2 regions of the Rhizobium sp. NLR8a genome follow, and region 2 is predicted to be linked to the other one. Evidence: predicted binding sites of a transcription regulator. Region 2 holds the regulator's gene; the other holds the start of a gene.
The links. The regulator PhoB, encoded in region 2, activates phosphate uptake and scavenging genes when phosphate is short. The targets are predictions, from matches to a motif close to TGTCATNNANCTGTCAT.
Positions count from the first base shown of each region.

Region 1: the regulator PhoB is predicted to act here: its motif matches at 4,603-4,619, upstream of phnC (phosphonate ABC transporter ATP-binding protein).

Region 1 is NZ_JABDWI010000018.1:111,053-127,000, forward strand. Features, by position in the region: gene HJC04_RS28995 (DUF1045 domain-containing protein) at 1-182, opposite strand, end outside; gene phnE (phosphonate ABC transporter, permease protein PhnE) at 324-1,667, opposite strand; gene phnE (phosphonate ABC transporter, permease protein PhnE) at 1,675-2,634, opposite strand; gene phnD (phosphonate ABC transporter substrate-binding protein) at 2,699-3,604, opposite strand; gene phnC (phosphonate ABC transporter ATP-binding protein) at 3,691-4,536, opposite strand; gene HJC04_RS29020 (DapH/DapD/GlmU-related protein) at 4,655-5,272, opposite strand; gene phnL (phosphonate C-P lyase system protein PhnL) at 5,269-5,976, opposite strand; gene phnK (phosphonate C-P lyase system protein PhnK) at 6,001-6,777, opposite strand; gene HJC04_RS29035 (alpha-D-ribose 1-methylphosphonate 5-phosphate C-P-lyase PhnJ) at 6,774-7,649, opposite strand; gene HJC04_RS29040 (carbon-phosphorus lyase complex subunit PhnI) at 7,646-8,752, opposite strand; gene phnH (phosphonate C-P lyase system protein PhnH) at 8,757-9,365, opposite strand; gene phnG (phosphonate C-P lyase system protein PhnG) at 9,365-9,841, opposite strand; gene phnF (phosphonate metabolism transcriptional regulator PhnF) at 9,952-10,689, shown strand; gene HJC04_RS29060 (2,3-bisphosphoglycerate-dependent phosphoglycerate mutase) at 10,744-11,379, opposite strand; gene dapB (4-hydroxy-tetrahydrodipicolinate reductase) at 11,401-12,225, opposite strand; gene HJC04_RS29070 (ABC transporter ATP-binding protein) at 12,241-14,028, opposite strand; gene HJC04_RS29075 (glucokinase) at 14,153-15,178, opposite strand; gene HJC04_RS29080 (methylglyoxal synthase) at 15,196-15,576, opposite strand; gene mepA (penicillin-insensitive murein endopeptidase) at 15,663-15,948, opposite strand, start outside.
Region 2 is NZ_JABDWI010000004.1:271,293-287,240, reverse strand. Features, by position in the region: gene HJC04_RS09610 (methyl-accepting chemotaxis protein) at 1-942, shown strand, start outside; partial or broken gene HJC04_RS32220 (VOC family protein) at 1,152-1,232, opposite strand; gene HJC04_RS09605 (hypothetical protein) at 1,293-1,571, shown strand; tRNA gene HJC04_RS09600 (tRNA-Gly) at 1,596-1,669, opposite strand; gene HJC04_RS09595 (2'-deoxycytidine 5'-triphosphate deaminase) at 1,731-2,822, opposite strand; SAM riboswitch at 2,900-2,978, shown strand; gene HJC04_RS09590 (O-succinylhomoserine sulfhydrylase) at 3,023-4,207, shown strand; gene apaG (Co2+/Mg2+ efflux protein ApaG) at 4,431-4,823, shown strand; gene HJC04_RS09580 (Hsp33 family molecular chaperone) at 5,007-5,999, opposite strand; gene argF (ornithine carbamoyltransferase) at 6,093-7,007, opposite strand; gene HJC04_RS09570 (aspartate aminotransferase family protein) at 7,045-8,244, opposite strand; gene HJC04_RS09565 (GcrA family cell cycle regulator) at 8,668-9,201, shown strand; gene phoB (phosphate regulon transcriptional regulator PhoB) at 9,495-10,178, opposite strand; gene phoU (phosphate signaling complex protein PhoU) at 10,339-11,052, opposite strand; gene pstB (phosphate ABC transporter ATP-binding protein PstB) at 11,096-11,911, opposite strand; gene pstA (phosphate ABC transporter permease PstA) at 11,927-13,249, opposite strand; gene pstC (phosphate ABC transporter permease subunit PstC) at 13,246-14,727, opposite strand; gene HJC04_RS09535 (substrate-binding domain-containing protein) at 14,895-15,929, opposite strand.

The sequences.
Region 1 (15,948 bases), on a different contig from region 2:
GTCGCGTGAAAGCCGTAGCGGCGTGGGTCGGCGGTCAGCTCGAACTGCTCTGCCGCACTGAGTGTCTCATGTTCGGGTGCAGGATAGGTTTTGCCGGTGAAAGCATCGCGGCCGAGCCAGAGCGAAGCCGCGCCGGTCAGGGGATCATCCTTCGGCGGCGAGAAATAGAGAGCGTAGCGCAAGGCTTTTATCCTGGGGATCGTCGAAACGGGGAGCGCAATGTGCAGTGATTTGGCGGCGAACCGCAAGCAGGCTCCCGGCTAAAAGATTTCCGTGACAGAATGATGATGGCGGCAGCGTCGCCGTCGCCCCTCGTCGAACGGTCAGTGCGTCTTCGTGCCCATCAGCCGGTGGCGCAGGACGTTCGAGGCGGCGTCAAACAGGAAGACGACGATCAAGATCAGAATGACCATATAGGCGACGTTTTCCCAGTTGGCGTTGGTGCGCATCGCCTCCCAGAGTTTGAGGCCGATGCCGCCCGCGCCGACAGCGCCGATGATGGTCGCGCCGCGCACGTTCGATTCCCACTGGTAGAGCGTCTGGCTGACGATAACCGGAACGATCTGCGGCATGATGCCGTAACGATGGACGAGCACCGTTTGGGCGCCGGTTGATTTGATGCCTTCCCGCGGCTTGTTGTCGATATTCTCGAGCCCCTCGGAATAAAGCTTGCCGAGCGTGCCGGTCTCGGTGAGGAAGATCGCGCCGCTGCCGGCGAGCGGCCCGGGGCCGAAGGCGCGCGTCAGGAACAGCGCCCAGATCAGCATGTCGACCGAGCGCAGGAAATCGAAGAAGCGTTTCAGGATCTGGTTCAGGAGGCGGTTCGGCGTGATGTTGCGCGCTGCCAGGAAGGCGAGGGGGAAGGCGGCAAGCGCGCCGAGCAGCGTTCCGAGAAAGGCCATGACGATCGTCTGGAAAAGCTTGGTCCAGACGTCGCCATGCTGCCATTCGCTGTTGTTCCAGATATCCTCGAAGGCGAGCGATAGGTTGGTTTGGTCGGGCTTGATGCGCGGGCCGGAAACAACGAGGCCGATGACTTCGCCGACCGGTTTGTCGAAGAAGGAGGATTGCGTGTCGAAGATGAAATTCGCCCAGCCGAGGAAGCGTTTGCGGACCTTCACGCGATCGACGGAAATACTGACGTCGCCGGCAAAGCCGAGATCCGCAAGCACGTTGTCGTCATAAACAGTCATCCAGCTCGGCACCGGCCCGACCACCTCAGGCGCGCCGCTCGATACGTCGACGGGGACGCTGACGCCGTGCGCGGTCACGATCGTTTCGCTCTTTGAGACGGTGACGCTGCGGCTGATGCCGCTGATGGAAACGGTGATGCTGCCGTCGGGATTGTTGACCACCCAGTCCGGGTGCGGATGATCGCCGAGCGGTGAGAAGCGGGGATAACGCACCTCGATCGAGCCGTCGTCCTGGATGCGGAGGTCCGGCTGGACATCGTAGCTCACCCATTGGCTGAGATAGATGCCGACGCGTTCCCAATGGGCCTCGGCGAAGAGCTTGGGCAGGTCGAAGAACCAGACGGCATAGAGCCCGTAGAGCAGCGTCGCAATGAGGATCATCAGCCCGCCGAAACGCTGGCGGAACGATCGGTGGAAATATTCCGGATAGCGCGCTTCGATCTCATGCATGCGGTTTGCGTCAATCACCGTCATGGCGGCCTCAATGTTGCGGAAGGAAAGCGTGCTCGCCGACGAGACGGCGACGCAGCCATGCGGAGAACTGGTCGACGGCGACGACCGTCACGAAGAGCAGCAGAACGAGCGCCATCGTCTTGGCGCCGAAGCCGCGCGAGATCGAAAGCTTCAGCTCCTCGCCGATGCCGCCGCCGCCGACGGCCCCGATGATGGTCGAGGCGCGCACGTTGATCTCCAGGCGTAAGAGCGCATAGGAGGTGAAATTCGGCAGCACCTGTGGCAGGGCGGCGAAGCGCACGCGCTCCCACCAGTTGGCGCCGACGGCCTTCATCCCCTCATGCGGCTTCATATCGATGTTTTCGGCGACTTCGTAGAAGAGTTTGCCGAGCGCGCCGATCGTGTGCAGGGTGATGGCTATGATGGCGGCGACCGGCCCGATCGACAGGATCGCCGAAAACAGGCCGGCAATGACAATCTCGGGGAAGGCGCGCAGGAACTCCATCAGCCGCTTGGTGACGATGCGCAGCGGCCATGAATTCGTGAGATTGCGCGCGGCAAAGAAGCTCAAGGGAACCGCAAAGATGAAGGCGATGATGGTCGAGATGAGCGCTACGTTGATCGTGACGATCATCAGCTCGAAATATTCCGGAATGTAGAAGGCACCCCAGACGTAGACGCGGCCCTTGTCGAAGTTGAATTCCTCGCCGCCTCTGTCGTTGACGCTGGCTATGTCGAACAGCGCGCGCCAGACATCGTTCCAATCCTTGGGAATGAGCCAGCTCAGGAAGTCGAAAAGATGCGGCAGACGCTCGAAGAAATGGCCGGCATTGCTCTCATCGGCGAACCGGACGGAGCTGACGAATGCCGCAACGATCATGACCAAGCCAAGGACGGTATAAAAGCGGCGCTTCGCGACCATCCGATCCCAGGCGGTGGCGATCTCCTGCGTGCTCTGCACGTGCGGCTGTGTATCGGCAATGGTCATGGACGCTCCCCGCGGTAACAAACAAAGGGCGGCCGTTGCCGGCCGCCCCGCATTGAAAAGGCGATCAGCCGCCGATGGCCGCCTTGCGAACCTCGACGACAGCATTGTAGAAGTCGTGCTTGACCGGGGCATAGCCCTTGTAGTCGCCGCCTTCGACAGCCGAGAAGCACTTGTGATCCTTTTCCGGCAGGGCCGTGAAGAAGGCTGCGAGCTTCGTCTGCCACTCTTGGCCGAGAGCGTTGCGCACGACGAGCGGGCCGTTCGGGATCAGCGGCGAACGCCAGACTTCAACGAGCTTGTTCGGGTCCACGGCGCCCTTGTCGACTTCCTTGCGGAAGGTGCCGGAGGTGTAGCCGTCCTTGAAATCGCCGATGCCCGACGAGTCATCGACTGCGACGTCGACCTTGCCGTCATAGGCGGCAAGCAGGTTGTTTTCATGCCCGCCGTTGAACTGGGTCGAGGCAAAGAACTTGTCATTCGGCATGCCGGTGTCCTTCGGGATCTGCGTCAGCGGAACGAGGTAACCGGAGGTGGAGTCCGGATCGGCGTAGCCGAGCTTCTTGCCTTTGGCGTCCTTGATGGTCTTGATACCGGAGGACTTCAGTGCAAGGCCGATCGAGTAATAACCCGTCGAACCATCTTTCTGCTGCGTCGTCAGGATCGGCGTAACGGCCTTCGAATCCTTGAGGTAGACGGAGGCGTAGCCGGAAGCGCCGAGTTCGGCGAAGTCGAGCGTGCCGCCGAGCAGACCCTGGATAACGCCGTCATAATCGGCGGCCGGGAAGAGCGAGACCTTCTCGAAGCCGAACTCCTGCTTCAGATGGTCCGCAAGGCAGGCATAATTGCGCAGGCGATCGGTTTCGTTTTCGCCGCCAAGGATGCCGATGCGGAATTCCTTGAGGTCTGCGGCATTGGCGGCGCCGGCGAGCGCGAACAGCGCCGTTGCCGCAAAGAGTGCTTTCTTCAACATGCGTTCTCTCCTATCGACCGGTGTTCCGGCCTTCCCGTTACGAAGAATGTGCCCTTGACGCGGGCGTTCGATCGCGGCCGTCCCGCTCAGAGACCGGCCAATGCCAGCGGTTGGGCGCCGGCGGATGGATTGTCTGCCCGCTCGGCAGCGATATTGATGGATGTCGACGTCATGGTTTCGTCGATGCCGGCGCCATCCTTGTCCGTTCCGTAGATTGCCTTCACGGCTTCGGCCGTCAGCTCCGAGGGCTTGCCGTCAAAGACGACGCGGCCGCCGGCCATGCCGACGATGCGCTCACAATAGTTGCGGGCAGTGTCGAGCGTATGCAGATTTGTGATGACGGTGATGCCCTCGCGCTCGTTGATGTCGCGCAGCGCATCCATGACGATCTTGGCGTTCAGCGGGTCGAGCGAGGCGATAGGCTCGTCGGCGAGTACCATCCTCGGGTTCTGCATCAGCGCCCGGGCGATCGCCACGCGCTGCTGCTGGCCGCCGGAAAGCGTGCCGGCCGGCTGCAGCGCCGTCTGCTCGATGCCGAGGCGCTCCAGTGCGGCGATCGCATGAACGCGTTCTTCCCGGGTGAAGATGTTGAGAAGGCTCAGAAGCGTCGAGCGGTGATTGAGGCGGCCGAGCATGACATTTGTGAGAACATCGAGGCGCGGCACCAGGTTGAACTGCTGAAAGATCATCGCACAGTCGCGCTGCCAGTTGCGCAATGCCTGACCGCGAAGCCCGGAGACCTCGACGCCGGCGAAATGAATGGAGCCGGAGCTCGGTTCCTGCAGCCGATTGATCATGCGCAGCAGCGTCGACTTGCCGGCGCCGGAGCGGCCGATGATGCCAACCATCTGGCCCTGGGCAACGGTGAGCGTCACGGCATCGACGGCGAGCTTGTTTCCGAAACGGCGGGTGACATCCTTCAGCTCGAACATCATGCTCTTCCCTTGCACTCCAGGCCTTGGTCAGCATCGCATTAGTCCCGCTTCATGAACCTCCAATGTCATATTTGTGTAAGAGGTGTCACAAATCTCCGTGTCTCGGCGGTGGCGTCTAGCATTCGTAGCGGGCCAGAAAATCTTCCGCGCTAAGGTTGCGGAAATCCTGCAAGGCCAGGCGCAACCGGTCGTGTTGCCAATCCCACCAGGAAAGCCTGTCCATGCGTTCGCCGATCTCTTTCGGGAAACGTTCGCGGATCAGCTTCGCCGGCACACCGCCGACGATCGTGTATGATGCAACGTCCTTCGATACGACCGCGCCGGCCCCGATGACGGCGCCATTGCCGACGTTGACGCCGGGCAGGATGGTCGCGCCATGGCCGATCCAGACGTCGTGGCCGATCGTCACCCGGTTCGAGCGCCGCCAGGCGAAGAAATCCGTCTCCATATCGGCGTCCGGCCAGTAATTGGCGGCGCGATAGGTGAAATGATGCAGAGTCGCGCGCCAGGTCGGGTGGTTGGTGGCGTTGATGCGCACGGCGGCGGCGATATTGACGAACTTGCCGATCGTTGCGCACCAGACGGCGCCGTCCTGCATGATGTAGGAATAGTCTCCGAAGGTCGCCTCGCTGATGCGGCAGCGTTCGCAGACTTCCGTATAGCGCCCGAAGGTGGAATCGCTGACCTCGGCCGTTTCGTGGATGGCGGGCTCGATACCAAGCTTGCGGCTCATGCGGCAATCATCCTCGGCGAGAACTGCTGGACGTCGAGGATGCGGTCGGCGACGGCCTCGCGCACTTCCTCGTCATGGAAGATGCCGAGAAGGGCGACGCCCGCCTTCTTCTTCTCTGCGATCATGCCGACGACGACGGCGCGGTTTTTCGCATCCAGCGAGGCTGTGGGTTCATCGAGAAGCAGGATCGTATGCTCGGTGATGAAGCCGCGGGCGATGTTGACGCGCTGCTGCTCGCCGCCGGAAAAGGTGGCGGGCGGAAGTTGCCAAAGCGCCTCCGGCAGGTTGAGCCTGGCAAGCAGGGCGCCTGCCTTTTCGCGTGCAACGACGATTTCTTCGCCGCGCGCCACGAGCGGCTCGGCCACCACGTCGATTGCCGCCACGCGCGGTACGGTGCGCAGGAATTGGCTGACATAGCCGAGCGTATCGCGGCGAACATTGAGCACGGTGCGCGGATCGGCGGCGGCGAGGTCGACGATCCGCCCGTCGTGGCGGACGAGGATCTGGCCGGTGTCGACGGCATAATTGCCGTAGATCATCTTGAGCAGCGAGCTCTTGCCGATGCCTGAGGGGCCGCCGAGAACGACGCATTCGCCTGACGACACGGAGAAGGCGACGTCGGAGACGACGGGCAGCCTGATGCCGTCGCGCAGGTGCATGGTGAAGCTCTTCGAGACTTCGGAAACGACGAGGGGCGTTGGCATGATATGGTTTTCCTGGTTTCTAGCTCAGACCTGCAGGATCGAGGAGACGAGCAGCTGCGTGTAAGGCTCTCTGGGATCGTCGAGCACGCGGTCGGTGAGGCCCTGTTCGATGACGTAGCCGTCCTTCATCACCATCATGCGGTGCGAGAGCAGGCGGGCGACGGCGAGATCGTGGGTGACGATGATGGCCGAGAGGCCAAGATCGTTGACGAGGCCTCGCATCAGATCGAGCAGGCGCGCCTGCACCGAAACATCGAGGCCGCCGGTCGGCTCGTCCATGAAGACCAGACGCGGACCGGTGACGAGGTTGCGGGCGATCTGCAGGCGCTGGCGCATGCCGCCGGAAAAGGCGCGCGGCTGATCGTCGATGCGATCGGCATCGATCTCGACGCGTTCGAGCCAGTCGATGGCGGTGGAGCGGATCTTGCCATAGTGCCGGTCGCCGATCGCCATCAGCCGTTCACCGACATTGGCGCCGGCAGAGACGCTCATGCGTAGCCCGTCGGCCGGGTTCTGGTGCACGAAGCCCCAGTCGGTGCGCATCAGGAAGCGGCGTTCGGCCTCGTTCATGTGGTAGAGGTCGCGGTAGCCGCCGTCGCGCATGTGGTACTCGACGCTGCCGGTCGTCGGCATCAGCCGGGTGGAGATGCAATTGAGCAGCGTCGTCTTGCCCGAACCGGATTCGCCGACGATGGCGAGAACCTCGCCGGGCCAGAGCTCGAAGGAGACGTTCCGGCAGCCGATGCGCTTGCCGTAGAACTTCGAGAGGTCGTTGACCTTGAGAAGCGGGATATTGGTCATTCTGCAGCCCCCCGGGCCAGCATTTCGCCGGCATGCCCTTGGGCCCGGCGATCTTCGCAATGGTCGGTATCGGAGCAGACGAACATGCGCCCGCCCTTGTCATCGAGGATGACCTCATCGAGGTAGACCTCCTCAGCGCCGCAGAGCGCGCAAGGCCTGTCGAAGCGCTGGATCTCGAAGGGATGGTCCTCAAAATCCAGGCTGACGACATCGGTATAGGGCGGCACGGCATAGATGCGCTTTTCGCGACCGGCGCCGAAAAGCTGCAGCGCTTCCGACCTGTGCATCTTGGGATTATCGAATTTCGGCGTCGGCGAGGGATCCATGACATAACGCCCATGTACCTTGACCGGATAGGCATAGGTGGTGGCGATGCGGCCGTTGCGTGCGATATCCTCGTAGAGTTTCACATGCATAAGGCCGTATTCTTCCAGCGCATGCATCTTGCGCGTCTCGGTCTCGCGCGGTTCGAGGAAGCGCAGCGGCTCGGGGATCGGCACCTGGTAGACGAGCACTTGGCCAGGCCCGAGCTTCTCTTCCGGGATGCGGTGGCGCGTCTGGATGATCGTCGCTTCGCTGGTGCGCGTCGTCACCGCGACATTGGCGACCTTCTGGAAGAAGGCACGGATCGAAACGGCATTGGTCGTGTCGTCGGCGCCCTGGTCGATCACCTTCAGCACGTCATCAGGCCCGATGATCGAGGCCGTCACCTGCACGCCGCCGGTGCCCCAGCCGTAAGGCATCGGCATTTCTCTGCTGGCGAAGGGCACTTGGTAGCCCGGAATAGCGATCGCCTTCAGGATGGCGCGGCGGATCATCCGCTTGGTCTGCTCGTCGAGATAGGCGAAGTTGTAGCTGGCGAGATCGCTCATTCGGCGGCTTCCTTCATGTCTTCGCCGGCATTGCGGGCGGCTTCGAATTCGCGGCGCATGCGGCGGACGAGATCGAGTTCCGCCTGGAAGTCCACATAATGCGGCAGCTTCAGGTGCTCGACGAAGCCGGTCGCCTGGACATTGTCGGAGTGCGAAATGACGAATTCCTCGTCCTGTGCCGGCGCGGTGATATCCTCGCCGAGCTCTTCGGCGCGAAGCGCGCGATCGACCAGCGACATCGCCATTGCCTTGCGCTCGCTCTGTCCGAAGACCAGGCCGTAACCGCGGGTAAACTGCGGCGGCGCCTTGGCCGAGCCCTTGAACTGGTTGACCATCTGGCATTCAGTGATCTGGATCGTGCCAAGCGAGACGGCGAAACCGAGCTCCGGCACGTCGAATTCCACCTCGGCTTCGCCGATGCGGATCTCGCCGGTGAAGGGGTGGTTTCGGCCATAGCCACGCTGAGTGGAATAACCGAGCGCTAGCAGGAAGCCCTCGTCGCCGCGGGAAAGCGCCTGCAGGCGCAGGTCGCGGGTCATCGGAAATTCCATCGGCTCGCGGGTCAGGTCTCCGATCTCGTGATCTTCGGGCATGTCGCCGTCGGCCTCGATCAGGCCCTCTTCGCCGAGGATTTCCGAGACGCGCATGACGCGGCCGGCCTCGGCCGGGCGCCGGGCCGGCGCCACGACCAGTTCGTCCTGAAGCAGCGACGGATCGAGAAGGCGATGAGTATAGTCGAAAGTAGGCCCAAGCAGCTGGCCGCCCGGCAGATCCTTGTAAGTCGCCGAGATGCGCCGTTCGATCGTCATATTAGCCGTCTCGAGCGGCTTGGAATAGCCGAAGCGCGGCAATGTCGTGCGATAGGCGCGCAGCAGGAAGATCGCCTCGATCATGTCGCCGCGCGACTGGCGCACGGCGAGGGCGGCGAGCGTGCGGTCGAAAAGCGAGGCCTCCGCCATGACGCGGTCGACGGCGAGGGCGAGTTGTTCGACGATCTGCTCAATGCCGATCGCCGGCAACGAACGGTCGCCGCGGCGGCGGTCGGCAAGCAGCCGATGGGCATTGGCGATGGCGGCCTCGCCACCTTTGACGGCAACATACATGAGCTCAGATCTCCGTTGCTGTGATCTTGGTGGTGCGCGGCAGGCAGACGAAGTGTCTGCCTGAGGTCAACACGATGTCGACGCCGCGCGGGAAGAGCGCCCGGTTCTCGCTCCAGAGTCTGAGGAAGGTCTCCGGCAGGCTGGCCGGCCCGATCTCCACGACACTCTTGATGCCCGGACCCATCAGCGCCAGCCTGCGTCCGCCGTCGAGTTCGGGAAGTTCGATGACAACAGTCGTCGAACGGTCGGGATATTCCTGTGTGCCTGATGCAAACAGGCCGAAGGAGCAAAGCGTAATGCCCGCCTCAATGAAGGCAAAACGCGCATCGGCCTTCTCGGCGGTCAGCGGCGCGCCAGTGTGGAAGCCGAGCCACTCCGGCATGGCGGATTTCGCCAGTCCCGTGGTAAGCCAGACCGGCGTGTCGTGGTCGCAAAGCGTGAGCGCGATCGCGCCGGCGGCAATGCCGAGCGGCGCCGGCGGAGCGATATCGGGCTCAATGGTCTGAATGGCGCCGGGACGGGCCATGCCGTCCATCAGCATCTTGAAGACGCTCTGTGCATGGAAAACCGGGTCGGCAAAACCGCCGATCAAAGCTTCTGTCGCAAGACCCATCAGTTGTCTCCCCGCACCATGGTGAAGAAATCGACGCGGGTTGCCGCCGTCTCATCCGCCTTGCGGCGCTCAGTGGCGGCGATGCGCGCGGCAATCGGCAAAAGCAGTGCCTGTTCGACAAAATTCTTGCTCGTCTCCTCCTGCCAGAGCGCGTCGAAGATCGCCGCAAGACGGGCCTTCTCCCGGTCGGTGCCGAGCGCCTGCGCATGACCGATGGAACCGGACTCGAGCCGCACCGTCGCGCGTGTCATCGTCACCTCGCCGAGATTGAAAGGAGCTCCGCCGCCGCCGATGCGGCCGCGCACCATTACAAGTCCGGTCTCCGGTCCGCGCACCGGATAAGCCACGGGCTTTTGCGGCAATGCGTCCCAGACTGCCTGGAGTTCGCTCCGTTCCGCTCGCGCCAACAGATCGGCGGCGCGTTTGCGCTCCGAGACCGTTTGCGACGCGGCGTCTTCCTTGTCCGCTGATATCATCACTGCTTTCCTCGAAATGTCTATTGATATAGACAACCATACAAGTTATACCTAGCCTTAAATCGGTGTCGTGACAAGCGTGTGACATCGTGGGGCAAGGCAGGCGCAGAATGGCAGGACTAAAGCAGGTGCAGAGGCAGACAGGTGTGGCGCTCTGGCGTCAGATCGCCGATCGAATTCGCGAGGCGATCGGCAACGGAGCCTATGACGAAACGGGAATGGTGCCGCCGGAAACGGTGCTGGCGCTGCAATTCGGCGTTAACAGGCATACGGTGCGCAGTGCGCTGGCGGCGCTGGCGCAGGAGGGGATCGTGCGCGCGGTGCAAGGCCGCGGCACGCTGATCGAGCGCAAGCAGCGGCTGAACTTCCCGATCACCCGGCGCACGCGCTTCACTGCCGGCATCGGCGATCAGGCGCGCGAGACGCGTGGTCTTCTGCTCGATGAGGCGCAGGAGGAGGCGAGCGCCGAGGTTGCCCGCTGGTTGGGTGTCAAACAGGGCGAGCAAGTGATCCGGCTGGAAACATTGCGCCATGCCGACAGGCGGCCGGTTTCAAAAGCGACCAGTTGGTTTCCCGCCGGCCGTTTCGCCGGGATCGGCGAGGCCTACCGCAAGCATGAATCGATCACCAAGGCTTTCGCCGAGCTTGGCGTGGCGGATTATGTCCGCGCGACAACCGAGGTGACGGCTGCCCATGCCGGGACAGCCGACCTTGCCGACCTGGAACTCACCCCCGGCGCGATCCTGCTGATCGCCAAGGCAATGAACACCGATCTCGACGGCGTGCCGGTGCAATATTCGATCAGCCGTTTCGCCGCCGACCGGGTGCAGTTCACGATCGAGAACTGAGGCCAATAGTTGAGGCAGGCGTGCCGACCGCTTCCGGCGGCACGCCTCACCGAATTAGTGTGCGCCGGACATATCGCCCAGAACTTCCTTTGAAGCCACGGTTGAATCCGCCTTCAGCTTGTAGACCATTGGAACGCCGGTCGCGAGATTGAGGGCGAGCACGCCTTCTTTGGTCAGCTTGTCGAGCACCATGACCAGCGAGCGCAGCGAATTGCCGTGGGCGGCGACCAGCACCTTTTCGCCGCGCAGCACGCGCGGCAGGATTTCCGTGAGGTAGTAAGGCCAGACACGGGCGCCGGTGTCGCGCAGGCTCTCGCCGCCCGGCGGCGGCACGTCATAGGAACGGCGCCAGATATGAACCTGTTCCTCGCCCCATTTGGCACGCGCGTCATCCTTGTTGAGACCGGAGAGATCGCCGTAGTCGCGCTCGTTCAGCGCCTGGTCGCGGATCGTCTCGAGGTCGGGCTGGCCGACCTTGTCGAGGATGAGCTTCAGCGTGTGCTGCGCGCGCACCAGCGCCGAGGTATAGGCGACGTCGAATTTGATCCCGTATTCGGCAAGTGCGGCGCCGCCGGCGTTGGCTTCCTGGATGCCGAGCTCCGTCAGATCCGGGTCCTTCCAGCCGGTGAAGAGATTCTTCAGGTTCCAGTCACTCTGGCCGTGGCGAACGAGGACGAGGGTACCGCTCATGAATATGCCTCCGAGATGTCGTTATTGGGAAGAAAGCCCGAGCACGTCGAGCATGGAATAGAAACCTGGCTTCTTGTCGCGCGCCCAGAGCGCCGCCTTGATCGCGCCGCGCGCGAAGATCGAGCGGTCTGCCGCGCTGTGCGACAGGGTGACGATTTCGCCTTCTCCGGCAAAAAGCACGGAATGCTCGCCGATGACCGAGCCGCCGCGCAGCGTCGCAAAACCGATCGTGCCGACTTCGCGCGCGCCGGTGTGGCCGTCGCGGACCCTCACCGATTTCGAGGCAAGATCGATACTGCGGCCCTTGGCTGCCGCTTCGCCGAAGAGAAGGGCGGTGCCGGAAGGAGCATCGACTTTGTGCTTGTGGTGCATTTCCAGGATTTCGATGTCCCAGTCCGCCGGATCGAGCGCTCGTGCCGCCTGCTCGGCCAGAACGCTGAGCAGATTGACGCCGAGGCTCATATTGCCAGACTTGACGACGCGGGCATGGCGTGCCGCGGCGGCGATCTTCGCGTTGTCCTCGGTCGAGCAGCCTGTCGTGCCGATGACATGGACGATGCGGGCCTGAGCGGCGAGACCGGAAAACTCCACCGTGGCGGCAGGCGCGGTGAAATCGAGCACGCCTTCGGCATGCAGGAAAGCCTGGAGCGGATCGTCGCCGATGATGACGCCGGTCGGGCCGAGCCCGGCAATTTCACCGGCATCCTTGCCGACGAAGGGCGAGCCGGCACGTTCGACGGCGGCATGCAGCATCACGCCTTCCATGGAATGAATGAGCCGGATCAGCGTCTGCCCCATGCGTCCCGCTGCGCCGACCACCACCAGTTTCATCGCAGCATCGCTCATGTCAGTCTCGCCAGCTTAGTATGAATCCGAGGCCGAGGGCCTCTGCAGATTGTTGAGGCGAGCGTAAAGACCGTCGCTGACCTTCGCAAGCGTCTCATGATTGCCCTCCTCGACGACCCGGCCCTGCTGCATGACGACGATCTTGTCGGCGCGCACCACGGTCGATAGCCGATGGGCGATCACCACCACGGTGCGCCCGGTCATCGCCTCGTCGAGCGCCTTCTGCACGGCGGCCTCGGATTCGGTGTCGAGGGCGGAGGTCGCCTCGTCGAGCAGCAGGATCGGTGCATTGCGCACCAAAGCGCGCGCGATGGAAAGTCGCTGGCGCTGGCCGCCTGAAAGCGTCACGCCGTTTTCGCCGACAGGCGTATCGTAACCCTGCGGCTGCGCTGAGATGAAGTCATGCGCATAGGCAAGCCGGGCGGCCTCTTCCACCTCGGCATCGGTCGCTTCCGGCCGGCCGTAGCGGATATTGTCGCGGATCGTGCCCTCGAACAGGTAGGGCTGCTGCGAGACATAGGCGAGCTGCTGGCGCAGCGACTTCTTGGTGATGTGGGCGATATCCTGCCCGTCGATCAGGATCTCGCCTTCACGAGGGTCGTAGAAGCGCGGAATGAGGCTGATGACGGTGGATTTGCCCGCTCCAGAGGGGCCGACAAGCGCCGTGGTCGTCCCGCCCTCGGCGACGAAGCTGACACTGTTCAGCACGCTTTCACTGCCGTAGGCGAAGGAAACATTGCGGAATTCGATGCGCGCCTGCGTCACCGTCAGCGGCCGGGCATCCGGCAGGTCGCGCTGGCGCGGCTCCATGTCCAGCAATTCGTAGATCATCCGTGCATTGACGACGGCGCGTTCCATCTGCACCTGCAGGCGGGCAAGGCGGCGGGCCGGGTCATAGGCAAGCAGCAGCGCCGTCACGAAGGAGAAGAAGGCGCCCGGGGCCACATTGTAATAGATCGAGCGATAGGCGGCATAGGCAAGCACGCTGGCGACGGCAAAGCCTGCGAAGCTCTCCGTCAGCGGCGAGGTGCGCTCGGAAAGCCGGGCAATCCGGTTCGCCCGGTTTTCGGCGGCGGTGATGAGCTTGTTGACCTTGTTCTCCAGCTCCTCTTCCATCGTGAAGGCTTTGACGATGGCAATACCCTGGATCGTCTCCTGCATGGCCCCCAGCACGTGGCTGTTCAGATGCACGGCCTCGCGGGTTGCCGAGCGAAGACGTTTGGAAACATAACGCAGCGCATAGAGCAGTGGCGGCGCCATGATGAACACGGCGAGGCTCAGCAGCGGGTCCTGGAGGACCATCACGCCGATCAGCGAAACGAATGTCAGGAGGTCGCGCACCGTCGAGGTGATCGTCAGGTTGAGCACGTCACGGATGCCGCTAACGTTCTGGCTGACTTGCGCGGCGATATGAGCCGAGCGCGCCTCGCTGAAAAAGCCGACTGAAAGCGTCATCAGATGGGCATAGAGGCGGCGCTGATAGCGGGCGACGATATTGTTGCCGACCTTGGAAAGCGCCACCGCCTGGCCGTAGCTGGCAAAGCCGCGCAGCACGAAGGCAATGAAGATCGAAAGACAGATGATCCAGACGACGTCGGCGCGGCGGTTGGCGAAGGCCTCGTCGATGATCGCCCGCATGATCCAGGCGGTGAACGCCGTCGAAAGTGCCACGACCACGAGGCAGACGATAGCGAAGACATAACCCCAGAGATGGTCGCGGCCGTTTTCAGCGATGATGCGCTTCAGGATGCCGGTGACGGTATCGCTGCTGACGCTCTGCTTTCTGCTTTCCACGGCTTCCAAATATCAAGCTTCCTGTCCGAGACTGAGCGCGTCGTGAATGTGGCGCGCACTTTGGCCGGCTCTATAAAGAGTTGGGACTGGTTTGGCTAGACCGCGGCGCGTCCCGGAGGGACGCGCCCTGGGCTCAGCGCCGCCAGCGGCGGCCTTCCGTCGATACGCCGAAATTGGCCGGCATCCGCGCATAGGACGAAAGTCCGGCGAGCGCCGCCAGCGGATGCGTCACCACATAGGTCGGGATGGTGCGAAGCAGCGCACTATGTGGCGCCTTGTCCTCGAAAGCCTGCCGGAATTCCGGTTTCTTCAGCGCCGGGAGGATCTTCTGCGAGATGCCGCCGGAGAGGTAGACGCCGCCACGCGCCATGAACACCATCGCCATGTCGCCGGCCACGCGGCCGAGATAGGTGGCAAACAGCGAAACGGTCTCGACGGCGGTCTTATCGCTGCCGGCAAGCGCATGCGAGGTGATCTCGGCCGGATCCTTCATCGTCGGCTGGCTCCCGTCGACCACGCAGATGGCGTTGTAGAGATTGACGAGGCCGCGTCCGCAGAGGATCTGTTCGGCCGAAATACGACCTTCGATCGTCTCGATATGCGGAAAGATTTCATAGTCGCGCTTGCTGCGCGGCCCGAGATCGACATGGCCGCCTTCGCCGGGAACCGGAATCCAAGTATGCTGGGCATGCACGAGTCCGCCGACGCCGAGGCCGGTGCCGGGTCCGAGCACGACGCGCGAGGCGACCATGTCGCCGGTGGCGCTGCCGATACGTTCGCGGTTTTCATCAGACAGGGCGGCAATCGCCAGCGCCTGCGCCTCGAAATCGTTGACGACGAGCACGTCCTCGATGCCGAGGCCCTCGATCATCGTCTTTGGCCGCACCACCCAGTCGCAATTGGTCAGGGGGATCTCGTCGTCGTTGATCGGGCCGGCGACGGCGAGGATCGCCGAGCGCGGCTGCACCGCTGTCTTGTCGCGCACGCCCTTTTGGATCGCTTCGTCAATCGTGGCGAAATCCGCCGTGCGCACGTTCGGAAACTGCTTCGGTTCGGCATAGGCGTCGGTCAGGATGGAGAAGCGGGCATTGGTGCCGCCAATATCGCCGATCAGGATCGGGAAGGGAAGCGGAGCGGTGCTGTGATTGGATTTGGGCATGGCCGGTTCCGTGCTGATCAGGCTTCGAGTGTGGGAAGGAGCTTTATAGCGGTCGCGTGGTTGAGCGCCATCGGAATGTCGTAGACGATCGCCAGCCGCATCAGCGCCTTCACGTCGACATCATGCGGCATCGGTGTCAGCGGGTCGACGAAGAAAATCAGCGCGTCGACTTCGCCGGTCGAGATCAGCGCGCCGATCTGCTGGTCGCCGCCGAGCGGCCCGCTTTTCAGTCTGGTGACGTCGAGACCGGGAGCGGCGTCGAGCACGCGACCGCCGGTGGTACCTGTCGCGACGATCTTCCAGCGCGAGAGAAGGTCCTGATTTGCGCGGGCGAAAGCCGCCATGTCGTCCTTCTTCTGGTCATGCGCGATCAGCGCAAGGCACTTGCTGCCGGCCATGAAAGGAATCTCCGCCCCAACAATTCAATCGATTTGATCGCTTTATACCAAGAATTTGCGATTTGAAAGACAACGCGTCCGCCCATTCATTGGATCGCCGGCTTGTCGTTCGGAACCGGGCCGACATCCGGCAACCCCTCGTCATCATCAGCCGGCGCGGCTGCCGGAGCGGCGGCGAACGCGCTTACGGCGGAAGGCCCGCCATAGGTGGCGGCCTGCATCGAAGCGACAGAAGCGGCATCGAGCACGGCAGAGCAGGCCTTCGGCAGGTCGGTGATCATCATCTCACGCGGCGGCTTCGGGGGCTTGGCGCCGGGTTTGGGCGGTTTGGGCGGTGCCCAAGGCGCCGGGGTGAACCAATAAGCGAGCGAC
Region 2 (15,948 bases):
TCCTCCGCCGACGAGCTTTCCCGGCGAACGGAACAGCAATCGGCCTCGGTCGAAGAAACCGCCGCGGCGCTGGAAGAGATCACCACGACGGTGCGCGACGCCGCCAAGCGCGCCGAGGAGGCGAGCCAGCTCGTCACCCGCACGCGCCTCGGCGCCGAAAGATCCGGCGAGATCGTCCGCAAGGCCGTCTCCGCCATGCATGAGATCGAAAAGTCCTCTGGCGAAATTTCCAACATCATCGGCGTCATCGACGACATCGCCTTCCAGACCAACCTCTTGGCGCTGAATGCAGGCGTCGAGGCGGCACGCGCCGGTGAGGCGGGCAAGGGTTTTGCCGTCGTCGCTCAGGAAGTGCGCGAGCTCGCCCAGCGCTCGGCCAATGCCGCCAAGGAGATCAAGTCGCTGATCACCAATTCCGGCATGCATGTGCAGACCGGCGTCACGCTGGTCGGCGAGACCGGCAAGGCGCTCGACGTGATCGTCACCGAAGTGCAGGAAATCAACCAGCACGTCCACGCGATCGCCGAAGCCTCGCGCGAGCAGTCGATCGGGCTGCAGGAGATCAATACCGCCGTCAATACCATGGATCAGGGCACGCAGCAGAATGCGGCAATGGTCGAGCAATCGACGGCCGCCAGCCACAGCCTCGCCAGCGAAGCATCGGCGCTCAACATGCTGCTCGGCCAGTTCCGTCTGACCGGCACCGGCGCCTTTGCCGCAGCAGCACCGATGACATCGTCCCGACCACCGACTGCAGCACCGCACTCCGCTGCACCGCGAGCCACGGTACGCACGGCAGCCAAGACATCGATCCGCATCGCTGGCGAAGGCACCGCCCGGCCGGCCGCCTCACCGGCGCGCGCGCTCGGCCAGACACTCGCCAACGCCTTCGGCGCAGGCAGCACGCCGAAGAGCCAGGATGGCGATTGGACGGAATTCTAAGCAGAAGCTCCGCGACCTCTAGCAAGACTGACGCCTGTGGAACTGACGCCTACCACTCATCCTATCCCTCTCCCGCTCGCGGGGAACGTGTCCTGCGATGAGCGGGGACGGAGAGGGTGCGGCACCTCCCCTTCTCCGCTCAGAACGCGGAGATGACCGGCAGGCGGGTAGACGCAAGCAGCGGCCATCCTTACTTTTTGCGGGGCCGTCTAGTCCGGCCGCCAGCCGGCCTCGACAAGAATGTTTCCAGGCGCCGTGCACTAAAACGACCAGCCGCCGCGCGTTTGCGCAATGAGTTGGAGCCAATCCAGAGTAAGATTGGAACGTTCGGAGCTTCGGAGGGGATAGACATGAAATCCGCGATCATCGGCCTCATCGGCACTCTCGCTCTTGGGGGGTGCAACACCACGACATACACCGGCCCGGGGCTGGAGCCCATCCCGGGCAGCATCACCTATACCGGCCAGCCGCGCACCAAGCTCACCAAATCCCCGCCCGGATCGAGCTTCCCGCATGATTTCATCGACCAGTATGGCCAGCAGGTGGAGGAGACCTACATCATCCAGCCTGACCGAAGCCTGATCATCGCGCACCGGCGATACAAGCCGATCCGGTTTTTCCGGGACTAAGTTTCACAGCGCCACTGAGGGAAGTGGAGCGGGTGAAGGGAATCGAACCCTCGTATTCAGCTTGGGAAGCTGCTGCTCTACCATTGAGCTACACCCGCGATGCGCTGAGATTTCCAACAGATGGGGGCCGCTGTCAAGTCGCCGCCCGTCAGGCCGGCGTCAGATGCGGAAATGTTTGGAAAGCTTGAGGCCCTGGGCCTGGTAGTTGGAGCCGAGGCCGGAGCCGTAGAGGCTGGCCGGTTTTTCCTGCATGTGCTCGTAGACCAGGCGGCCAACGATCTGGCCGTCTTCGAGGATGAAGGGCACTTCGTGGCTGCGCACTTCGAGTACGGCGCGGCTGCCGCGCCCGCCTGCCGGCGCATGGCCGAAGCCCGGATCGAAGAAGCCGGCATAGTGGACACGGAATTCGCCGACCAGCGGATCGAAGGGAGTCATTTCGGCGGCATAATCCGGCGGCACATGCACGGCCTCACGCGAGACAAGGATATAGAATTCGTCGGGATCAAGGATCAGCTCGTTGCGGCCGCGGCTATAGAGCGGCTCCCAGAAATCGAAGATGTCGTGCTGATCCTTCTCGTCGACATCGACGACGGCGGTGTGGTGTTTGCCGCGATAGCCGATCAGGCCGTCCTTGTCGCCGGTGAGATCGATCGACAGCGCGATGCCGCCGCCCGACACGTTCGGCTGCTTGCTGGCAACCAGCGTCTCGCTTTCATGCAGCTTCAAAAGTTCCGGCTCCCCGAGCACGGACTGGCCGACGCGGAAGCGGATCTGCGACAGACGCGAGCCGCGGCGCACGACGATCGGGAAGGTGCGCGGGCTGATTTCGAGATAGAGCGGGCCGGAATAACCTGCCGGGATCTTGTCGAATTCCTGGGCGTAGTCGGTGATGACGCGGGTGAATATATCGAGCCTGCCGGTCGAGCTCTTCGGATTGGCCGAGGCCGACATGTCGGCCGGCAGCGCCAGGCTTTCCATCAGCGGCACGATATAGACGCAGCCGGTTTCGAGCACCGCGCCCTGGGACAGGTCGATCACGTGCAGGCTCAGCCGATCGAGCTTGTCCGAGACCAGATGCGAGGGACCGGGCATGAAGGAGGCACGCACACGAAACGCCTTGCTTCCCAAGCGCAGGTCGAGACTTGCCGGCTGGATCTGATCGCGGTCGAGCTCCCGCTCGGAGTTCAGACGCCCCGTTTCGAACAGCGCCGCAATCGCGCGATCCGCCAGAATTCCAGTTTCGCGAGCCATCGTGCCCCATCCATCATTTTGCCGCCGACAAAACCAAACTCGGGGAATTGACGCAAGCCGCCAACAGCAGTATTGCAGAATTATCCCGTGGTGATTTGGCCGGTCGGCTTGCAGCCACGTTAAACAAGTGGCTAAAAAGACCGGGTTATGAAACCGGTCTGCTTTTGCGGCCGGTTTTTTTGTTATGTGAAGGTGATGGCATGAGCAAGACCTGGCGCCCGGCAACCCAACTCGTCCATGGCGGCACGCTGCGTTCGCAATATGGCGAAACGTCGGAAGCAATCTATCTCACCCAGGGTTTCGTCTATGACACGTCGGAAGCGGCCGAAGCCCGCTTCAAGGGCGAAACGGACGGCTTCATCTACGCCCGCTACGGCAGCCCGACGAACGACATGTTCGAAAAGCGCATGTGCGCATTGGAAGGCGCCGAAGATGCCCGCGCCACCGCCTCCGGCATGGCGGCCGTCACTGCCGCCGTCCTCTGCCAGGTCAAGGCAGGCGACCATATCGTCGCCGCCCGCGCCCTGTTCGGCTCCTGCCGCTGGGTCGTAGAAACGCTGGCGCCGAAATACGGCGTCGAGTGCACGCTGGTCGACGGCCGAGATCTCGCCAACTGGGAAAAGGCGATCCGCCCGAACACCAAGGTGTTCTTCCTGGAAAGCCCGACCAATCCGACGCTCGAAGTGGTCGATATTGCAGGCGTCGCCAGGCTCGCCAACCAGGTCGGCGCCAAGCTGATCGTCGACAACGTCTTTGCGACCCCGCTCTTCCAGAAGCCCTTGGAGCTCGGCGCCCATATCGTCGTCTATTCCGCCACCAAGCATATTGACGGCCAGGGCCGCTGTCTCGGCGGCGTGGTGCTCGCCGACAAGGCATGGATCGACGAGAACCTGCACGACTATTTCCGCCATACCGGCCCGGCCATGTCGCCGTTCAATGCCTGGACGCTGCTGAAGGGGATCGAGACGCTGCCGCTGCGCGTGCGCCAGCAGACCGAGAATGCGGCGAAGATCGCCGATTTCCTGGCCGAGCAAGGCAAGGTCGCCAAGGTGATCTATCCCGGCCGCAAGGATCATCCGCAGGCCGACATCATCGCCAAGCAGATGACCGGCGGCTCGACGCTCGTCTGCTTCGAGCTGAAGGGCGGCAAGGAGGCGGCCTTCGCATTGCAGAATGCGCTTGAGATCATCAAGATCTCCAACAATCTCGGCGACAGCAAAAGCCTGATCACACATCCGGCAACGACCACGCACAAGAACCTGACGGAAGAGGCGCGCGCCGAACTCGGCATTTCTCCGGGTACGGTGCGGCTTTCGGCCGGCATCGAGGACACGGACGACCTGATCGAGGATTTCGCGCAGGCGCTTTCCAAGGTATCGGCTTGATCGACTGGAATAGCGGCCGGACTTCAATGTGGAGCCGGCCGCCGATCCGCGGGAACAAGGTCAGCCGCGCCGGCGTTGCGAAGTAAAATTAAGGCTGACGATTAGGCTTAATGATCGAAAACCATATGATCATCACTATTTGACCGCTGATCAACGTTCCGTTTCTTGACGGACCGGGCCTCTTATAAGATACGGGTAACATATCTTGACTATGGTGCAAGGCATGTATCGCGCCCTCACAAGAGATATCGAAGTCGTGGTCGAACCGTTCTATCTGGAGGAGCAATCCGATCCGGAGGACGACCGCTATGTCTGGGGTTACCGGATTGTCATCAGCAACAATTCCGGCGTCGCCGTTCGCCTCATCAACCGCTACTGGAACATCACCGATCAGAACGGACAGGTGGACGAAGTGACCGGCCCCGGCGTCGTCGGCGAGCAGCCGCGGCTCAGCCCGGGCGACACCTACGAATATTCCTCCGGCTGCCCGCTCGACACGCCCTCAGGCCTGATGTTCGGCCACTATCAAATGGAAACGGATGAAGGCGAGCTGTTCGACGTCGACATCCCCGCCTTCTCGCTTGACTCGCCGGGGCTGCTGCGCGTGCTGAATTGAGGGCAAGTTCCTCCCGCTCAAGAGATTGCCGAGACCCGCCCCTCATTCGCCTGCCGGCACCTTCTCCCCGTAAACGGGGCGAAGGGACCATGCCGCGATCGATCTGTCCCCGCCGACCTCTCGCAGGGCACGTCCCCTCGCCCCATTTACGGGGAGAGGGGCAGCTCTCAATGCTAACTGAGCCTATTCCGCCGGCTGAAGCTCGGCTGCTTGGAAGCGGTAGGTGGTCGAGCAGAATTCGCAGGTGACGGATATCTCGCCGTTTTCCTGGCTGGCCTCGATCTCCTCGGCGGTGAAACCCTTCAGCACGTTGCCGATCTTTTCCCGCGAACAGCTGCAGCGGTCGAAGACGGCGCGGGGCTCGAAGACGCGCACGCCGCGCTCGTGGAACAGGCGGAACAAGAGGCGTTCGGTGCCGACCTGCGGATCGGTCAACTCGTCGGCATCGATGGTCTCGACCAGCGAGCGGGCTTCGGTCCAGGCGTCATCCTCGCCATGCGGACGGTCGCCGTTATCGCCGTCGCCGCCGTGGAGATCGGGCTGGCGCATGCGCTCCGGCGCCTCCGGCAGGAACTGGGCAACGAGGCCGCCTGCCCGCCAGCGGTGGCGCGGCTTGCCGGCATCGTCACGGTCGAAGAGTTCGGCCGCAGCCAGGCGCACCCGCGTCGGGATCTGCTCCGACTGGCGGAAATAGACGCCGGCGATCTCCTCGAGCGAGGTGCCGTCGAGCGCGACAATACCCTGATAGGGCTGGGCGAACTTGCCCTGATCGATGGTGAAGGCGAGCACGCCCTTGCCGAGCAGTTGCTCCGGCTCGGTCTCGCCTGAGGCAATCGCCTGGTCGAGCAGCGCCCGATCGAAACGGGCGTAGGCGCGCACGTTCTCCGGCGTCGAGAAATCGGCGACGAGCAGATCGACCGGGCCGTCGCCCTTGGTCTGCACGGTGAACTTGCCGTCGAACTTCAGCGAGGTGCCGAGCAGCACCGTCAGCACGACGACTTCGGCAAGCAGCCGGGCAACGGGCGCGGGATAATGATGGCGCTCGAGGATGGCATCGAGCATGGGGCCGAGCTGGACGGCGCGGCCGCGCACATCCAGACCCTCCACCTGAAAGGGGACGACATGATCATCGCCGGCGAAATCGAACTGGCCGAGGGCGGCTGCAGCTTCTGCCATGGCTTTACTCCTAGTTTCGGGAGCGGCGGCCAAAGTGTCCGGCGCTCGCGCAGTCGGGCCGCAAGCTTATGACTCGCAACATCCGATTATGGTTCAGATCGCGCCCAGGCACCAAGCAAGAATCGATTTCTGCGCATGAAGACGGTTTTCCGCTTCATCGAAGACCACGGATTGCGGGCCGTCGATCACCTCGTCCGTCACTTCCTCACCGCGATGCGCGGGCAGGCAATGCATGAACAATGCATCGCTGCCGGCCTTGGCCATCAAGGCCGCATTGACCTGATAAGGCTGGAAGACGTTGTGACCCCGGGCCCGATGTTCCTGATTCATGGAGACCCAGGTATCGGTCACCACGCAATCGACGCCTTCGACCGCACGGTCGGCATCATGGCAGAGCATGATTTCGGCGCCCTCATTGCGGGCCCAGTTCAGATAGTGATCCTTGGGCTCCGAACCAAGGGGGACGGCCATGTTCATGCGGTAGCCGAAGCGCGCCGCCCCTTCGACCAGCGAATGCAGCACATTGTTGCCGTCGCCGGTCCAGGCGATGGTCTTGCCCTTGATCGGGCCGCGATGCTCCTCGAAGGTCATGATATCGGCCATGATCTGGCAGGGATGGGTATCGTCCGTCAGCGCGTTGATGACAGGCACGGTCGCATGTTCGGCAAGCTCCAGCAGGCGCGAGTGCTCGGTGGTGCGGATCATGATCGCATCGACATAACGCGACAGCACCTTGGCGGTGTCGCCGATCGTCTCGGCGCGGCCGAGCTGCATTTCGGTGCCAGAGAGGAACAGCGTTTCCCCGCCGAGCTGGCGCATGCCCACGTCGAAAGAGACGCGGGTGCGCGTCGACGGCTTCTCGAAGATCATCGCCAGCATCTTGCCGGCGAGCGGCTTGTCGCCCTTGCCGGCCTTGAAGGCCTGCTTGCGGGCGAGCGCGTCGTTCATGATGGTTCTGAGGTCGGCCGATGTGACGGCCGAAAGATCGAGGAAATGTTTAGGAGCCATGTTCTTACCTGTCGTGCGCCCGAAGGCGGCGATCCCTTCAAGCCGTCTTCTTGATCTTGGCGGCGCGGATGCTCTCGGCGGCGCGCTCGAGGCGCACAAGCCCTTCGCGGGCTTCCTCGGCAGTGACCACCAGCGGCGGAAGAAGGCGGATGACGTTGTCGCCGGCCGGCACGCCGAGCAGATGCGCGGCGCGGATCGCCTGCAGCAATTCGGCCGAGGGAACCGCAGCCTTGACACCGAGAAGAAGCCCTTCGCCTCGGATATCCTCGATCACATCGGGATAACGATCCTTGAGCGAGGCCAGTCCCTGGCGGAAGACGAGCGCGACGTCGCGCACATGCTCAAGGAAGCCATCGGCGAGGATGACGTCGAGCACGGCGCTGCCGACCGCCATGGCCAGCGGATTGCCGCCATAGGTCGAACCATGCGTGCCGGCCTTCATGCCGGAAGCGGCCTCGGCGGTTGCAAGGCAGGCGCCGAGCGGGAAGCCGCCGCCGATGCCCTTGGCGACGGCCATGATATCAGGCGTGATGCCGGACCATTCATGGGCAAACAGCTTGCCGGTACGGCCGACGCCCGTCTGCACCTCGTCGAGGATCAGCAGCAGGCCATTTTCGTCGCAGATCCGGCGCAGCGCCTTCATGAATTCGCTGGTGGCGGGACGCACGCCGCCCTCGCCCTGCACCGGCTCGATCAGGATTGCGGCCGTCGCATCGGTAATGGCGGCACGCACGGCATCGATGTCGCCGAACGGCACCTGATCGAAACCCGGCGCCTTGGGGCCGAAACCTTCGAGATATTTCTCCTGGCCGCCGGCGGCGATCGTCGCCAGCGTGCGGCCGTGGAAAGCGCCTTCGAAGGTGATGATATGGAACCTCTCGGGATGGCCCTTGGAAAACTGATAGCGGCGCGCCGTCTTGATGGCGCATTCGAGCGCCTCGGCGCCCGAATTGGTGAAGAACACCTTGTCGGCGAAGGTGGCGTCGGTCAGGCGTTTGGCCAGGCGCTCCTGGCCGGGAATTTCATAGATATTGGAGAGGTGCCAGACCTTGTCGGCCTGCTCCTTCAGCGCCGCGACCACATGCGGGTTGCCGTGGCCGACGGAGGTGACGGCGACCCCGGCGCCGAAATCGAGATAACGCTCGCCGCTCTCGGCGATCAGCCATACGCCCTCGCCTCGCTCGAACCGCAGCGGGGCACGAGAATAGGTGTCGTAAAGCGGCGCGGCTTCAGCCATCGCGGGTCTCCCGTTCAATGTTGTCATGCGCGGATTCCGGCTAACAAAACCAGGTCCGAAAAATCAAAAATGCCGCCTTTCGGCGGCGAGCGGTACTATTTCCTTTTCGCGCTGCAATGTCAACAAAACTGCGGCCTTAGCGTATGCCGCAAGCTTGTACAGGGGCACTTTCGGCCTTCAACAGGCATTATTGCAGAAATGACACGCAGAGGCAGCAAGTTGGGGAAAAACTTGAAATTCGATTCATCCGGATTCCCGCGACTCTTGTCACGGAGTCAGCCTCACACTAGGTTAAAGTTCAATTACTAGACTGCATGCGGCGGAACTAGTCACCAAAATTGATCAAGCGTTTCTTGTTTCGGAGGCTTCCGGGACAACGGTGAGGGATTCTGCCATCACCAACGCAAAAGGTGGAGACAGGGCATGAACTGGACAGACGAGCGGGTCGAGAAACTCAAGAAGCTTTGGGCCGAAGGACTGAGCGCCAGCCAGATTGCTGCGCAGCTTGGCGGGGTCAGCCGAAACGCCGTTATCGGCAAGGTGCACAGGCTCAGCCTTCCCGGCCGCGCCAAGGCCGGCGGCACGGCCACCGCGGCGCGCACGCCGAAGCGCCAGACATCCGCGCCGCGCGCGCCGAACTACGCCTCCCGGATCGCCACCCGCACCGTGACCCGCCAGCAGGGCGCAACCCTGCTGAAGGAAGAGATCGAGATCGATACAGTCGAGGAAATGGAATATGTGCCGAAGGGCAACGTGGTGGTGCCGATTTCCCGCCGCCTCGGCCTGACGGAGCTCACCGAACGCACCTGCAAGTGGCCGGTCGGCGATCCGCTCAAGGAAGATTTCCATTTCTGCGGCTGCGAATCCCCGGACAATTCGCCCTATTGCAGCTATCATCAGAAGCTTGCCTATCAGCCGATCAACGAACGCCGCCGGGCGGCGGCGCGGGTCAGCTGAGCGGACCGGTATAGCCAGACATAAAAAACGGGCCGCCGTTTCTTATTCGAGTGGGAAGTGACCTTTGCGTTTAGCAACCCCCACACTCCGTCATGCCAGGGCTTGACGGAGGAGAGGTGGCGCCGGGACAAGTCGGCTTTGCAGGCGCGATGGAAAGGTGGTGCCGAGACGCATAAGCCTCGCCGGCGCAACGACGCTGGCTCCGCAGCGGCGACGATGGACGACAAGGCGGGCCTCACAAGCCGTACTGCCGTGCGTTTGGCGGGAACGCCAACCCCACACTCCCTCAGCCTTCAGGCCTCCATCGAATAACCGGCGCCGCGGACGGTGCGGATGACGTCCTGCATATTGGAGAAATTCAGCGCCTTGCGCAGGCGGCCGACATGGACGTCGACGGTGCGTTCGTCGACATAGATGTCGTGGCCCCAGACGCCGTCCAGCAGCTGCGAACGGGAAAAGACCCGGCCCGGCGACGACATCAGGAATTCCAGCAGCCGGAATTCGGTCGGGCCGAGGCGGACTTCGCGGCTCTTGCGGTGGACACGATGGGTTTCGCGGTCGAGCTCGATATCGCCGCATTTCAGCACCGAGGACAGCACCTCGGGACGGGCCCGACGCAGCATCGCCTTGACGCGGGCGACGAGCTCGGGGGTCGAGAAGGGCTTGACGACGTAATCGTCGGCGCCGGTGGACAGTCCGCGCACACGCTCGCTCTCCTCGCCGCGCGCCGTCAGCATGATGATCGGCAGCCGCTCGGTTTCCGGCCGCATGCGCAGGCGCCGGCAGAGTTCGATGCCGGAGACGCCGGGCAGCATCCAGTCGAGGATGAGAAGGTCGGGCGTGCGCTCCTGAAGCCTGATCTCGGCCTCGTCGCCGCGCAGGATGGTATCGACCTCAAAGCCTTCCGCCTCAAGATTATAGCGAAGAAGCACGCTCAGCGCTTCCTCGTCTTCAACAACTGCGACTCTCGGGATCATGCGTGTCCGTCTCCTCGCGCACAAGCCTTAAACCGGGACGATTTAAGCAGGCGTCCTGCGCAAATTCAGAAATTGGCTGCGACCTCTTTGCGCGCCCCGAACGGGCGCGCACGCAAGTGACTGGTCCGGGCGGCTGGCCCGGGCGGCTCGTTCGGAACAATTATTCCGTCGCGGCGCCGACGGTGTTGGCACTGTCATCCTTCGGACGATCGCCTTCCGGCTGGGCGCCCGTCGCCATGTAGTAAATCGTCTCGGCGATGTTGGTGGCATGGTCGCCGATGCGCTCGATGTTCTTGGCGCAAAAGAGCAGATGCGTGCAGCTCGTGATGTTGCGCGGATCTTCCATCATGTAGGTCAAGAGCTCGCGGAACAGCGAGGTGTACATCGCGTCGATCTCGTTGTCGCGTTCGCGGATGGCGGTCGCCTTGTCGGCGGCGCGTGTCGTATAGACGTCGAGCACTTCCTTGAGCTGGACGAGCGCCAGCTCGGAGAGGTGCTCGAGGCCGCGGGCGAGCTTGCGCGGCACGCCTGTGCTCTGCACGGCGATGACGCGCTTGGCGGTGTTCTTGCCGAGGTCGCCGACGCGTTCGAGATCGGCGGCGATGCGGATCGAACCCATGATCTCGCGCAGGTCCGAGGCCATCGGCTGACGGCGGGCGATGGTGACGATCGCCTTGTCGCCAATCTCGCGTTCGGTGTGATCGAGGATCACATCGTCGGAAATGACCTTTTGCGCCAGCGCCGTATCGCCGTTGACCAGCGCCCGGACGGATTCCGCGACCATCTGTTCGGCCAGGCCGCCCATTTCGGAAATCCGCCTGGAGAGGAACTTCAGATCATCATCATAGGCGGAATAAATATGTGTCGATGCCATGGGGCTTTGTCCTCGAATAACGGAAAGCTTCGTGTCGCCGGGATCAGCCGAAGCGACCCATGATGTAATCCTGGGTGCGTGGATCGTCGGGGTTGGTGAACATCTTGTCGGTGTCGTTCTCCTCGACGAGGTTGCCGAGGTGGAACATGGCGGTGCGCTGCGAAACACGCGCGGCCTGCTGCATGGAGTGGGTGACGATGACGATCGTGTAGTTCTCGCGCAACTCGTGGATCAGCTCCTCGACCTTGGCGGTGGCAATCGGATCAAGGGCCGAGCAGGGTTCGTCCATCAGGATGACCTCCGGGCTGACGGCGACGGCGCGGGCAATGCACAGGCGCTGCTGCTGACCGCCGGAGAGGCCGGTGCCGGATTCGTGCACGCGGTCCTTGACCTCGTTCCACAGGCCGGCGCGCTGCAGGCTGCTCTCGACGATCTGGTCGAGATCGGCCTTCGACTTGGCGAGACCGTGGATGCGCGGGCCGTAGGAGACGTTTTCGTAGATCGACTTCGGGAACGGGTTCGGCTTCTGGAAAACCATGCCGACGCGGGCGCGAAGTTCGACCACGTCGATATCCGGATCATAGATGTCGTCGCTGTCGAGCGTGATCTTGCCGGTGACGCGGCAGCCTTCGATCGTGTCGTTCATGCGGTTGAGGCTTCGCAGGAAGGTCGACTTGCCGCAGCCCGAGGGGCCGATCAGGGCGGTTACGGTGTTTTCGCGGATGTTCAGGTTCACGTCGAAAAGCGCGCGCTTCTCGCCGTAATATACGGAGACATCCTGTCCAATCATTTTATACGGGACGTTGCTCATCTTCTGATCCAGCGCCTTTTCAACTGCAGCTTCCGTCAGCATGTTCATGATGTTTAACTCCGTTTACCAGCGGCGCTCGAAGCGACGACGCAAGAGGATGGCGCCCATGTTCATGACGATCAGGAACAGGAGCAGGACGATGATGGCACCCGAAGTACGCTCCACGAAGGCACGTTCGGCCTCGTTCGCCCACATATAGACCTGCACGGGCAAGGCCGTCGAGGGCTCGAGCGGTGTCGTGGGCGCATTGGCGACGAAGGCGACCATGCCGATCAAGAGCAGCGGCGCGGTTTCGCCAAGCGCGTGCGCCAGGCCGATGATCGTGCCGGTGAGGATGCCGGGCATGGCAAGCGGCAGGACATGGTGGAACACCATCTGCATCTTCGAGGCGCCGAGGCCGAGCGCTGCGGCGCGGATCGAAGGCGGCACGGCGCGCAGAGCCGCGCGGGTGGCGATGATGATCGTCGGCAGGGTCATCAGCGTCAGCACCAGGCCACCGACCAGCGAAGCCGAGCGCGGCAGGCCGATGAAGTTGATGAAGACGGAAAGGCCGAGCAGACCGTAGACGATCGACGGGACGGCGGCGAGATTGTTGATGTTGACCTCGATCAGGTCCGTCAGCCTGTTCTTCGGCGCAAACTCCTCGAGATAGATCGAGGCGGCGACGCCGATCGGCAGCGACAGAACGAGCACGATCAGCATCAAGTAAAGCGAGCCGATGAGGGCAACGCCGAGGCCGGCGGCCTCCGGGCGGCTGGAATTGCCGTTGACGAAGAGGCCGCTGTTGAATTGCTTCTGGAGAACGCCGCCCGCCTTCATCTGGTTCATCCAGTTGACCTGCTTGTCGTTGACCTTGCGGTTCTTCTCATCGACGGAAAGATCGATCTGGCCCTTGTTGGCACTGTCAATATTGGCATCAGCGAGCAGGGTGACATTGACCGTCTTGCCGATGATCGAGGGATCGGCGACGACCAGATCGCGCAGCTGGATCGGCGCGCTCTTGGAGAGCATGGCGGTTGCATCGCGCACATCCGGACGGCTCGATGCATTGATGTTCAGCTGCTTGACGATCGCGTCACGCAGCAGAACCGGATAGTTGGCGGCGATCAGCACCGAAGGATCGGTCGCCCGCTTGCCGTTCGGATCGATCGTCTTTTCGGCGAATTCGATCGGCAGGGTGATCGTCGTCTGCTGGAAGGCGGTGTAGCCTTTGCCGATCACCGTCCACAGCAGGACGAAGAGAAAGATGAGGCCGAAGGCAATGGCGGCGATGCCGTAGGCCTGGAACCGGCGCTCGGCGGCATAGCGGCGCTTGATGCCGATGTCACGGCGGGCAGGCGCCTTGGAAACGGTGACACCGACGGCGGGAGAAACAATGTTCGTCATTCGTACTGCTCCCGATATTTGCGCACGATGTAGAGCGCATAGATGTTGAGGCTAAGCGTGATGCAGAACAGCGTGATGCCAAGCGCAAAGGCGACCAGCGTCTGCGGCGAGGTGAACTCGAGGTCGCCTGTCAGCTGATTGACGATCTTGACGGTCACCGTGGTCATCGGCTCGAAGGGGTTGATCTGAATGCGGGCGGCAACACCTGCGGCCAGCACGACGATCATGGTTTCGCCGATGGCGCGCGAGGCGGTCATCAGCAGCGCGCCGACGATGCCGGGAAGTGCCGCCGGCAGGACCACCTTCTTGATGGTTTCGGAGCGTGTGGCGCCGAGACCGAGCGAACCGTCGCGCAGCGCCCGCGGTACGGCGGTGATGATGTCGTCCGACAGCGAGGAAACGTAGGGGATCAGCATGATGCCCATGACGATACCGGCGGTCAGAACGCTCTGTGCCTGGATGAAGTTCGAATAGTTGCCGGAGAGCAGGCCGCTGATCTGCGCGGAGAAATCGCGCAGGAAGGGGCCGACGGTGACGAGGGCGAAGAAGCCGTAGACAATCGTCGGGATGCCGGCGAGCACTTCGAGCAGCGGCTTGGAGACGCCGCGCACCTTCGGCGAGGCGTATTCGGCCATGTAGATGGCGGCGAAGAGACCGACCGGCACGGCTACCAGCATGGCGACCAGGCCGATATAAAGCGTGCCGAGCAGGAGCGGGATCAGGCCGAACTGGCCGAAGGACGAGCTGCCGGCGCCGGCAAAGCGCGGATCCCAGACAGTGCCGAAAAAGAAATCGCCGGCGGGAACGACGGCAAAGAAGCGAACCGCTTCCGACAGCATCGACAGCACGATGCCGACCGTCGTCAGGATGGCGATCGAGGAGGCGAGCAGCAGGCCCCAAAGCATGACGCGCTCGACGCGGTTGCGGGCGCGGAAGCGCGGCGCGATGGCGCGCAGCGCATAAAAGGCGCCGGCAACGGCCAGAATGAAGACGATCGCGGTCATGGCGAGGCGGCTCGTCATGCTCATGGAATTGAGCGTCTTGGCGGCCTCGACCATGTATGGCTGCGGCTGGCCGGCGAGCGGCACGCCCTTTTCGCTGAGCTTGGCCTGCAGGGCGGCCGGATCGTTTGCCACCGCGGCGGCTTCGTCCGATGTCAGCATCGTCAGGCCGCGCGCGACCGTCGCCACCATCGAATAGCTCAGATCCTGTTCGACCGCGGCCTGCGCCTTGACCTCGGCAGGGAAAGTGCCGCGCACCGAGGACTGGATGACGCCGGGGCCGACGGAGAGCCAGACGCAGAGGACGACGAGGGCGGGAAGAACCGTCCAGATCGCGGCATAGGCGCCGTAATAGGCCGGCCGGGAATGCAGTGCGGAGGACCTGCCTCCGGCAAGGGCTGCGGCACGGCCGCGCGCGACCAGATAGGCGACGGCGCCGATCGCCACAAGGCACAGAAGTATGACGGATGTGCTCATTCGTTACGTCCCCAGGCCCGTGGCCCCCAAAAAGCGCGGGCGGCTTCATCAGCCTGCCTTCGGCTTCCAATCATGGAGAAGGAATTCAACCCTGCCGCGGAAAGACCGGGACACAGGGCCATAAACGATGCCGGCGCGGGCTTTGAAGCACCGCGCCGGCAAAGTCATTACATGGACTTACCAGCTTCGACGTCCTTGCGGATCGCGTCGCGCTCGGCATCCGGAGCGGCAACGAGGCCGTATTCAGCCAGCGGGCCGTCAGGGCCGATCATCTGGTCGGATACGAAGAAGCTGACGTATTCCTTCAGGCCCGGAACAGCGCCGAGATGTGCCTTCTTGACATAGAAGAACAGCGGGCGGGAAACCGGGTAGGTGCCGTTGGCGATCGTTTCGGTGGACGGAACGATACCGTTCACGCTGGCGACCTTCAGCTTGTCGGCGTTGTTTTCATAGAAGGAAAGGCCGAATACGCCGACGCCGGTCTTGTTGGCCGCGATGCGTGCGAGGGTTTCCGGATAGTCGCCGTCGATGTCGACCGCAGCGCCGTCCTTGCGGACCGCGACGCAAGCCTTGGTCTGGGCGGCCTTGTCGGAGATTTCCTTGGCGATGACGTCGAGAGCGCCCGAAGCCTTGCAGCCGGCGGCAAGAACGTTCTGTTCGAAGACTTCGCGCGTGCCGTGCTTTTCGCCCGGGATATAGGCGGCGATGTCAACGGCCGGGAGCTTCGGATTGACTTCCGACCACTTCTTGTAGGGGTTGGCGACGAGCTTGCCGTCGACGACGACCTGGGCAGCGAGTGCCTTGTAGATGTCGGCCGGAACGTAAGCGACATCAGGGTTGGACGAGTCGGTTGCGAAGACGATGCCGTCATAACCGATCTTGACTTCCTGGATGTCGGTTACGCCGGCGGCCTTGCAGGCTTCGGCCTCGTTCTTGTTGATCGGACGCGAAGCGTTGGCGATGTCGATGGTGTCTTCGCCGACGCCCTTGCAGAATTCCTTCAGGCCAGCGCCCGTGCCGCCGGATTCGACGACCGGCGTCTTGAAGTTGGTGAAGGTCTCGCCGAAGGATTCGGCAACGATCTTGGCGTAAGGCAGGACGGTGGACGAACCAGCGATCTGGATCTGGTCGCGAGCGACGGCTGCGCCAGCGAAGGCGGCAGTTGCAGCGAGCGCGGCAACGGTGAGCTTGAAGGTGTTCATTAGAAATCTCCCGCATTGG